DNA from 3 places in the Pseudarthrobacter sp. SSS035 genome. Region 2 is predicted to be linked to each of the others. Evidence: riboswitches for the same ligand, from Rfam matches in the RefSeq annotation. Region 2 holds a riboswitch; each other region holds the start of a gene.
What was found. Region 2 has a riboswitch for cyclic di-AMP ahead of MUN23_RS04325 (M23 family metallopeptidase). Riboswitches for the same ligand answer to the same signal wherever they lie in the genome.
Positions count from the first base shown of each region.

Region 1 (3,266 bases), 190 kb from region 2:
GAGAGCACGCTGGCATCGCTGGTGTGGACCTTTGTTTTTGTCTCCTTGGGCGGCCTGGCGCTGATCGGACTGGCGGGAACCGTGCTGATCCGGCGCACCATGAAGCCGCTCGAGCAGCTTTCCGAGGTTGCAACCCGGGTGGCCCGGCTCCCGCTGGACGCGGGCGAGGTGGCACTCGCGGTGCGCGTCCCGCCGTCGAACTCCAATCCCGGAACCGAAGTGGGCAGCGTAGGGCACGCCCTCAATCTGATGCTGGACAACGTCGCCAACGCACTCGAGGCGCGGCAGCGGAGCGAGACCAAGGTGCGGCAGTTCGTTGCCGACGCTTCCCATGAGCTGCGCACCCCGCTGACCGCCATCCGCGGGTACACGGAGCTGATGCGGATGACCGAGGACTTCACGCCGGACGGCCGGAAATCCCTGGCCCGGGTCCAAAGCCAGTCCGAACGCATGACCACCCTGGTGGAGGATCTGCTCCTACTTGCCCGGCTCGATGAGGGCCAGCCCCTGAAGCTCAGCGAAGTAGACCTCACACAACTCGTGATCGAAACCGTCAGTGACGAGAAGGTCATCGCCCCGGACCACCACTGGCGCCTTGAACTGCCTGACGAGCCGCTCGCCATCACGGGTGATGCGTCCCAACTGCGTCAGGTGCTTGTCAACCTGCTCTCCAATGCGCGCAAGCACACGCAGCCGGGGACCACGGTGGTCACCGCTGTCACGAAGTCTGCCAATGGCGGCGCAGCGGTGACGGTAACGGACGACGGCGGGGGCATCCCTGCGGAATTCGTGGACCACGTTTTCTCCCGGTTTGCCCGCGCAGACGCGGCGCGCAAGGGTACGGCACCGGCCTCGGGCGCCGGGGCGTCCGAAGGCACCAGCGGCCTGGGCCTGTCCATTGTCCAGTCGATCATGGAGGCCCACGGCGGGAGCGTGGAAGTGACATCGCGGGCCGGGCGGACAGAGTTCGCGCTGCTTTTCCCGACCGGCATCCTGGCATCATCATCAGACACCCGGGCACAGCAAGGCGACACACCGCCGTCGTGATTCTCGTTACCTAAATGTGACTTAAGCCGCCAGCTCCGGTACCGTCGATATGGTGTGGTTCCCGTTTGGGCCGCATATCCGGATGACGCCAAGCTCTGCCGCTTCCCGGATTCCGTTTTCAGAGGCAGAGGCGGGGGACCCACCGTCCCGGGCACCAGGTGCCCTTTGGGGTTAAGCCAACACGTGATTGTGCCGTGTGGCCGGATGCCCTCATCCGAACCCGACAGCTAACTCCGCAGGTGTGAGAGGCGATCCATCATGTCTGAATTCAAGGTAGAACCGCGCCCGCAGGGCGACAACAAGTCCAATAGCCACCGCAAGCAGACCCGCTTCGGCGCAGCTATGTCCCCACTCTCCAGGGCCGCCCGGATTCCCTCCGTGGGCCAGCGCGTCGCGGTGTTCGCCACCGCGTGCGCCCTGTTGGTCGGTGTAAGCGCCGCAGCACACGCTTCCGAGTCGGCCTCGCTTGCGGCCAGCGCCAACCAGGCCGCCGAAGAAGAGAACGCCCAGTCGAAGCTCAGCTTCGAAGCGGCTGAGATCCAGGCCCCGGCCACTCCGGAAGCGGCTCCGGCTGAAATCAACGTCGCGCCCCAGGCCGCCGATCCGGCACCCGCCCCGGCACCCGAACCCGCTGCCACTCCTGCTCCGGCCCCGGAACCTGCACCCGCGCCTGTTGTGGCCGTCAACGACCCCGCAGGAGCGCAGGCCTACGCTGCCGGGCAGCTGGCGACGTACGGCTGGTCCGCTGACCAGATGCAGTGCCTGCAGACGCTGTGGACCAAGGAATCCGAATGGACCACCACGGCCACCAACGCCAGCAGCGGCGCGTACGGCATCGTCCAGTCATTGCCCGCTGAGAAGATGGCGAGCGCCGGCGCGGACTACGTCACCAACTACCGCACGCAGATCAACTGGGGCCTGAACTACATCCAGGAGCGCTACCAGTCACCGTGCGGCGCGCTGAACTTCCACCTGTCGCACAACTGGTACTAGGCCGACTGAGCGGCGCCGGCGGTTGGCGTCGCTGAGCTGCACGCCGCGCCGGCGGATCACAAGTGGCGGATCACGAAAGTGATCCGCCGGCGTCAAGCCGGAAAGAAATGAGCTGCCGTCCCGCGGCGTCCGTTTCCACGGAGGCGGTCACGGCACGGTAATCCGCGACATGCAGCACGCCTGCCGGCAGCTCGCCCGTGTTGGGACCCACCGCCACCGTACGGATACCTGCGGCAACACCTGCAGCGATTCCTGCGGGCGCATCCTCGAATACCACGGCGTCCTCCGAATTGACGCCCAGCAGACCGGCGGCCATCAGATAGCCTTCCGGGTGCGGCTTGCCCCGTGTGACCAGGTCCGCCGTCACGGCCGTGGCCGGCATGGCCAGTCCGGCGGCGTGCATGCGGATGTCCGCGAGGGTCCTGTCCGCTGAGGTCACCAGGGCAACTGCCTGGGCCGGGAGGCTGCGAAGCAGGCGGGCAGCCCCCGGCAACGCGACGATACCGGCAGTCCGCACCCGTTCCATCGCGCCGAGTTCCGCAGTGAGCGCCACGACGTCGGCTCCCTCCGGCGCGAACCGGCGCACGGTATCGGCAGCCTGGACGCCGTGCGAAGTGCGCAGGATTTCGGCGATGTCCAGGCCGTACCGGGCCGCGAATTCTCCCCAGACCTCTTCGACCACTGCCGTGGAGTCCACCAGTGTGCCGTCCATATCGAAAAGAACGGCACGGCAGGTCAGCGTTTGTGTAGCCGGTGTTCGTGTGGCGGCAGGTGTGGGGATGTTCATGCTGCCTATTTTGCCTTAGGCGTTACCGGCTTAGGTGTCACGGGCTTAGGCGTTACGATCCGAGGCATCACGCCCTTAGGCGTCACGGCTCGGGATGTACTGCACCGCCCACTTGTTGCCGTCGGGATCGGCGAAATAGACGAAGTGCCCCCAGTCCTGGATGTCTATGTCGCTGACCTCCACACCGTTGCCCTTGAGGTGGTCGTGGGCAGCCTGGATGTCGCTGACCACCATCTGCAGGCTTGGGGCCGTACCCGGAGGGGCGTCATTGAGGCCCTCGCCAATACAAATGGAGCAGGCGGATCCCGGCGGGGTCAGCTGGACGAAGCGGATGCCATCCATGGGCCGCTCGTCGAAATCCGGGTTGAATCCAACTTTGTTGACGTAGAAATCCTTGGCGCGGTCCACGTCGGATACGGGCACAAAAACGAGTTCAAGT
Region 1 covers NZ_CP096882.1:1,139,246-1,142,511, forward strand. Annotated here, with positions in the region: gene MUN23_RS05095 (cell wall metabolism sensor histidine kinase WalK) at 1-1,047, shown strand, start outside; cyclic di-AMP (ydaO/yuaA leader) riboswitch at 1,124-1,300, shown strand; gene MUN23_RS05100 (hypothetical protein) at 1,306-2,040, shown strand; gene MUN23_RS05105 (HAD-IA family hydrolase) at 2,111-2,827, opposite strand; gene MUN23_RS05110 (VOC family protein) at 2,903-3,266, opposite strand, start outside.
Region 1: linked by a shared signal. The riboswitch ahead of MUN23_RS05100 (hypothetical protein) and the one ahead of MUN23_RS04325 (M23 family metallopeptidase) in region 2 are both predicted to bind cyclic di-AMP.

Region 2 (3,266 bases):
CGAAGTCCAGGCCGCCGTTGGCGTTCAGCCACTGCACCTGCGCGTCGAGGGTCACCAGGGTGGAGAGTGACGGCGTGTTGTACGTCTGGTTCAGCTTGGAGTTGTCGATGGCGGTCTGGAGGTCCAGGAAATCGGGGATCCAGCGACCACTGGCCTTGACCCGGGCGGCGCGTTCCAGCGCGGCGGGGGAGAAGAGACCCAGCCACAGGCCGCCGTCGGAGGCGAAGTTCTTCTGCGGGGCGAAGTAGTAGACATCGGCCTCGGAGACGTCCACGTGCAGGCCGCCGGCTGCGGAGGTGGCGTCCACCAGGACCAGGGAACCGGCGTCGGCGCCCGCGACGCGCTTGACCGGAGCCGCGACACCCGTGGAGGTTTCGTTCTGCGGCCAGGCGTAGACATCCACGCCAGCCTCGGCGGCCGATACCGGGCGGGTGCCGGGCTCGGACTTGATGATGGAGGAGGCGTCCAGGAACGGAGCCTTGTTGGTGGCTGAGGCGAACTTGGAGCCGAACTCGCCGAAGGACAGGTGCTGGGCCTTCTTTTCCACGAGGCCGAAGCTTGCAACATCCCAGAACGCCGTGGAACCGCCCACTCCGAGGACCACTTCGTAGCCTTCAGGGGCACGGAAGAACTGGCTGAGGCCTTCACGGACGGAGCCCACGAGGTTCTTGACCGGTGCCTGGCGGTGGGACGTGCCCAGGATGGTCTTGGACGCCGCTGAGAGCGCTTCGAGCTGCTCCGGCCTGACCTTGGAGGGTCCTGCGCCGAACCGTCCATCCTTTGGCAGGAGGTCGGCAGGAATAGTGATGCTGGTTTCGCTCACGGGGGCTCCAATTTCGGCATGGACGTGGCTCACGTCCGGACGGTGGGGTGGCCGGTAGTCGGCGGTGACTGCATAAGGACCTCCCTTATTCTGCCTGAACCCTCGATTCGGCGGGAACCGGCGCCGTCATAGTCCGGCCACTGAGACCGTTTGTCCCCGCCCGGCATTATCCAGACAAATTCAAAATAGGCTAAGCTTTTTAGCGGACCTCGCCGCTGAGCGGGACGCGATACGGTGGGACAACGCAAGGTACTGCGCTCGAGGAGCTGAGCTGGATGACGGATCTGATCGATACTACGGAGATGTATCTTCGGACCATTTTGGAGCTTGAAGAAGAGAACATCGTTGCTCTTCGCGCACGCATCGCCGAAAGGCTGCGCCATTCCGGACCCACGGTGTCCCAAACCATCGGACGGATGGAACGCGACGGACTGGTCGTGGTCTCCGGAGACCGCCACCTGGAGCTCACGGAAGCCGGGCGGAAACGCGCCACGGAAGTGATGCGCAAGCACAGGCTCGCGGAACGGCTCCTGGCGGATGTGATCGGCCTGGACTGGGCCTATGTCCACGATGAAGCGTGCCGCTGGGAGCATGTGATGAGCGAGCGCGTAGAGCAGCGCATCTACGAATTGCTCAACCACCCCACGGAGTCTCCTTACGGCAACCCCATCCCCGGGCTGGCTGCCCTGGGCGGACCGGCGCCCGCGCTCCCTGACGCCGGTGTGATTAATCTCCTTGATGCGATGCAGGGCTACGGGCCGGCGTCGAACGTGACAGTCAGCCGGCTGGCCGAGCCCATCCAGGTGGAACCTGAGCTGCTGGTCCAGCTGGATGAAGGCGGGATCAGGCCTGGTGCCACGGTGTCCCTGGAGCGCGTAGGGGAGTACATTTCCGTGCGCGTGCCGGGAATCGAAGGGGCGCTCGAGTTGCCCCCGGAAGTGGCATCCCACGTCTTCGTTTCCGTCAGCTGACGGGAAGGCGGTCCGCCGCGTGGGGCCGCGCGTGGGGCCGCGCCATAGCGCAGCGAGGCAAGGTTCCGCAAAGATAACGGAATTGTTACTGTCCAAGTTAATCACCTATAGTTGAAACTCAGCGTCGATACAAAAGCGTTACCTGATCCGGAGCCGAGCTCTGCCAGCGGATCAGGTGCATCAGTCACCAACTGGCAGAGGCGGGGGAACCACAACCGGCAGTCGTAAGACTGCCTTGGGGTTAAGTCCGTCAGCAGCAAGCCTCTTCCAGCGAAGGATCCTCACGGGATATCTCTGCGCCAAGTGCTTGTCACGGCGGACCGGGTCTTTGAACTCTCTGACCCGAATCCGACAGCTAACTTCGCAGGCTACCCAGAGAGGAACATTCTTGACCACGCAATACTCCAGGGGCCGCCGTCGCGCGGTGGGTCCCGCTTCGGCGCCCAGAGTGGCCGAGGATTTCAGCGCGGAGAGGCCCCGCGACCCACAGCGGGAAGCCCGCCGCCGCCGGGGACCCTTCCGGCAGATGACGGATTTCGCCGCCGCCAGTGGCCTCGGCCAGAAGGCCGGCATCGCCTTGGCAGCAACAGGCCTGGCTCTCACCGTGACGGTTCCTGTGACCGGCCCCGTGATGGCCACTCCGGCACCCGGCCAGGCTGCGTCGGCCGTTTCCGCTGCTCCGCAGCCCGAAGTGACCGCCGAAGCCGCCGCCCAAATTGATTTCAGCCGCTCGTCCGTGGTGACCCAGGGTGATCCCGACGGCAAACTGAAGCAGCTCCTGAGTGCCCAGTCCGCGGGATCCATTACCCGCGCCGCCTCTGCCGGAAGCCTCGGCTCGCCGCTCGCCCAGCTGGCTACGGCCTCACCCTTCGGATTCCGAGTCAGCCCGATTACCGGCGGCTCCGGCGACTTCCACCGTGGCCAGGACTTCGTGGCACAGTGCGGAACCTCTGTCCTGGCCGCTGCCAGCGGTACCGTCACCTTCGTTGGCTGGCACCAGTACGGCGGCGGCAACCGCGTGGTGGTGGATCACGGCAATGGCCTTGAAACCACTTACAACCACCTCTCCTCCGCCAGCGTCAGGGTAGGCCAGACAGTCAGCCGCGGCGACGTTGTTGCCCTCAGCGGCACCACGGGCGCGTCCACGGGCTGCCACCTCCACTTCGAGGTCCAGGTCAATGGCGAAGTCGTTGACCCCACCGGCTGGCTCTGACCCAAATGATGGCCAACTCTCGAATCGCGGCGACGTGCCGTGACCTGAATGTGACATTGGCTCGGAACTCCTGTAACGTCTAAAGCGCGTCAACTTTTCCGAAGTTGACGTTCTTGAGTGGATTGCCTAGCTCTGCCACCGCTCAAGGTCCGTTCGCATGACATCGTCTGGCAGGGGCGGGGGAACCAATTTTGGTCTTCGATTCTGAAGGCCTTGGGGTTAAGTCGCAAAGCTTCCACTGTGAAGCAGCGCGGCCGGG
Region 2 covers NZ_CP096882.1:945,951-949,216, reverse strand. Annotated here, with positions in the region: gene serC (phosphoserine transaminase) at 1-823, opposite strand, end outside; gene MUN23_RS04330 (metal-dependent transcriptional regulator) at 1,099-1,794, shown strand; cyclic di-AMP (ydaO/yuaA leader) riboswitch at 1,936-2,179, shown strand; gene MUN23_RS04325 (M23 family metallopeptidase) at 2,183-3,007, shown strand; cyclic di-AMP (ydaO/yuaA leader) riboswitch at 3,156-3,266, shown strand, end outside.

Region 3 (3,266 bases), 1.9 Mb from region 2:
ACTTGCTGGCCGGCAGCGACTGGGCGATGCCGTATGCGCCCGAGTACGGGTTGGTGGCGGTGGTCAGCCAGTTCGACTCCTTGGTCCACAGCGACGCCAGGCACGGAAACTGATCCTGGCCCCAGCCGTAGGCGCCCAGCTGCCCGGCTGCGTAGTTCTTGGCGCCCGCGGGGTCGTTCACAGCGCCTCCCGGAACGGAAGGCACGACGACGACGGGCGGCGGGACCGGCGTCGGGCTCGGGACTGGAGGCGGGGCGGGCACTCCCGGTACAGCAGGTGGGGCCGGCGCCGGTTTCTGTGCAGCGGCAAGGGCCGCCGCCTTGGCTGCCGCCTCCGCCTGTTGGCGCGCCTGTTCCTGCGCCGCGGCCCGCTTGGCGGCCTGCGCCGTTTCATACGCGGCCAACGCCACCTGGCCCTGCCGGAACTCCCCCTCCACCGCAGCCGTGGTGCCCTTGAGGGAGGCCAGCTGCGCGGTCAGTTCCTGGCCGTGCTCCTGCTGCTCCGCGATCTGCCGGGACATGGCCTGCTGGGCGGATTGGGCGGCGTCGAGCTTGGTTCTGGCTTCGCTGGACAGGCGCTCGCGTTCGGCCCTGGCCGCCTGCTCCTGATCGGCCAGGGCACGCGAAATGCGTTCGGCGCCTGCGGATTTGTTGACCAGGGCCGCAGTCTTATCGCTGACGATCTGGACGATATTCAGGCCTTGAATGCTGTTGTTCTGTACGGCGTCGAGGGCAACGAAGAAACCCATGTTGGTTCCACCAGTCTTGTACGACTGGGCCGCCAGGGCGCCGATTTCCTTCTTGTACTGTCCCAGTTCGGCCGCGGCGCGTGCCGTCTGGGCCGTGAGTGCGTCCACCGTGGAAGTGGCGGCCTGAAGTGCCGCTTCGGCCTTGGCATACTCCGCGGCGGACGTTACGGCCGCATTGCCCAGCGTCTCTGCTTCAGCCTGAAGTCCGCCCAGCAGCCCATTGATCCTGGCGACTTCTGCCGCTTTGCCAGCCTCGCTTTTCTTGGCGTTCTGCACGTCCTGCCACGAGGGATACCCGCCGGGCGGCGCGTCGTCTGCGGCATGCGAGGGAAGCAGCGCAGCCGACCCCACCAGGGCGACCGCCAGCAGGCCGGCGAGGGCGGGCAGCCGCATTTTTTGAACAATCCGGGACATAGTTGGTGAGCTTACCGGGCATATACGGATTACGGGGCCTGACCTGCAACATCGTTACCGAGGAGGGAGGGAATCCGAGATGAAGCACGGGTGGATTTCACGCCTACATTCCGTTACCGGAATGTGACATTGTCGATAACCGGAAGTTATGGTCAAACGGTGGCCCGGCTCAAGCCGGGACATTCCCGCCAGTATGCCGAGCCCTGCCGCTGACCGGGATCCAGTCGCTTTCCAGCTGGCAGGGACGGGGGAACCACGTTTCCACGGCTTTTCGAAGCCTTGGGGTTAAGTCGGTATCGCTCCGTCCCGTGCGGCGGCGCTACCGGCCGGGTATCTCCGACCCGAACCCGACAGCTCACCCCGCAGGCATGGGAGAGGCGATCAACCGTGTCCAAGAATTCCGCTGCCGCACGCCATCGTGCGGTTCCTGCCCGCTCCACCGTCCTTATTGGCCTGTCTACTGCGGCCACAACACACCCCCTGACGTTTGGCCGGCCGGCCCTGGTGGCTATTGCTGCATCCGGCCTGCTGTTCAGCATTGGCGTCCCGGCTCAGGCCGGCGTCCACGGCCCGGACAACTCCGGGACTGCCAACACCCAGGTCCAAACCAGTGCGGCGGCAGCGGCTCCGGCCGCTGTTCCTCCGGCTTCCGCTGCAGCAGCCCCCGCCGCGGCCACCGTCCACACAGTCGTTTCGGGTGACACGCTGGGCCAGATTTCCGCCACCAACGGCGTCCCGCTCAACGACGTCCTTGCTGCCAATGGACTCTCGCTGACCAGCATCATCTACCCCGGCGACCAGATCCGGATCCCCGGTGCCGGCTACACCGCACCGGCTCCCGCGGCGAAGGCCGCGGCGGCGCCGGCCTCTCCCACCAACACCGGCATCCGGCTGGCGGCAACGTCCGCACCGGCGGCCCAGGCACCGGCCGGCTCGCTCGGCGGGGCCATCCTGGCTTCCGCCAACTCCCAGCTCGGCATACAGCAGGACTGCACCGCCATGGTGGAGAAGGCGCTGCGCTCGGTGGGTAAGAGCGTGGGCGACCTGGCTCCCGGCCAGTTCTTCCAGTACGGCGCGGTGGTGGGCACACCTGCCGCGGGGGATCTGGTCATCACGGCCGGCCATGTGGGCGTCTACGCCGGCAACGGCCAGGTTGTCAGTGGCGGGGTGGACGGTTTCAAAACCGAAGTGCACTCCATCAGCTGGCTCGCCGGAGCGTCCTTCGTCCGCGTAGCGTGATCCGACCATGCCCGACGGCCGCGGGCGGCACCCAGCCCCGCGCCGCCGTCGTCCATCCCTGGTGTTCGCTCAGGTCCCGCAGAAGGTCCGGTAGCTCCCGAAGTCCTCAGGGGCGGGGCCGGCGTAGCGTTCCAGCCCGGGGCGCTGCGTGTACGGATCGGCCAGGACGTCCACCAACCGGTTGAAGGGGTCCAGGTCGCCCGCAATAGCAGCATCCAGAGCCTCTTCAACCAGGTGGTTCCTGGGGATGTAGACGGGGTTGGCCCGGTCCATCAGGTCCGTGTCCGGCGCCAGGGCAAGCCACCGTGCGGCCCAGGCGTCGTAGGCGCCCGGGTCCGCAAACATGGACCGCGCAGTTTCCGGGGTTCCGCGGGCCGCCGAGCCGAGGCTCCGGAAGAAGGAGGTGTAATCCACCTTGCCTTCCTGGAGCAGCGCCAACACGCCGTCCACCAGGGGCGACGCGACGTCGTCGTGCGTGTCCGGGCGCAGCCCAAGCTTGGACTTCATGCCGGCTGACCAGGCAGCACTGTACAGCGTGCGGAAGGCGCCGAGGGATTCCACCGCGAGCGCCACGGCCTGGTCCTGGTCTTCATGGAGCAGGGGCAGGAGTGCCTCGGCAAGCCGGGTGAGATTCCATTCGGCGATGACCGGCTGGTTGGCGTAGGCGTAGCGTCCGTCCGCGTCGATGGAGCTGTAGACCGCGCCGGGGTTGAAGGCGTCCATAAACGCGCAGGGACCGTAGTCGATGGTCTCGCCGGAGATGGCCATGTTGTCGGTGTTCATCACGCCGTGGACGAAGCCCACCAGCATCCATTGCGCCACCAGGGACGCCTGCGCGGCTATGACCGCCTCGAAGAACGCGAGA
Region 3 covers NZ_CP096882.1:4,079,669-4,082,934, reverse strand. Annotated here, with positions in the region: gene MUN23_RS18940 (lytic transglycosylase domain-containing protein) at 1-1,162, opposite strand, end outside; cyclic di-AMP (ydaO/yuaA leader) riboswitch at 1,375-1,546, shown strand; gene MUN23_RS18935 (LysM peptidoglycan-binding domain-containing protein) at 1,550-2,401, shown strand; gene MUN23_RS18930 (YdiU family protein) at 2,471-3,266, opposite strand, start outside.
Region 3: linked by a shared signal. The riboswitch ahead of MUN23_RS18935 (LysM peptidoglycan-binding domain-containing protein) and the one ahead of MUN23_RS04325 (M23 family metallopeptidase) in region 2 are both predicted to bind cyclic di-AMP.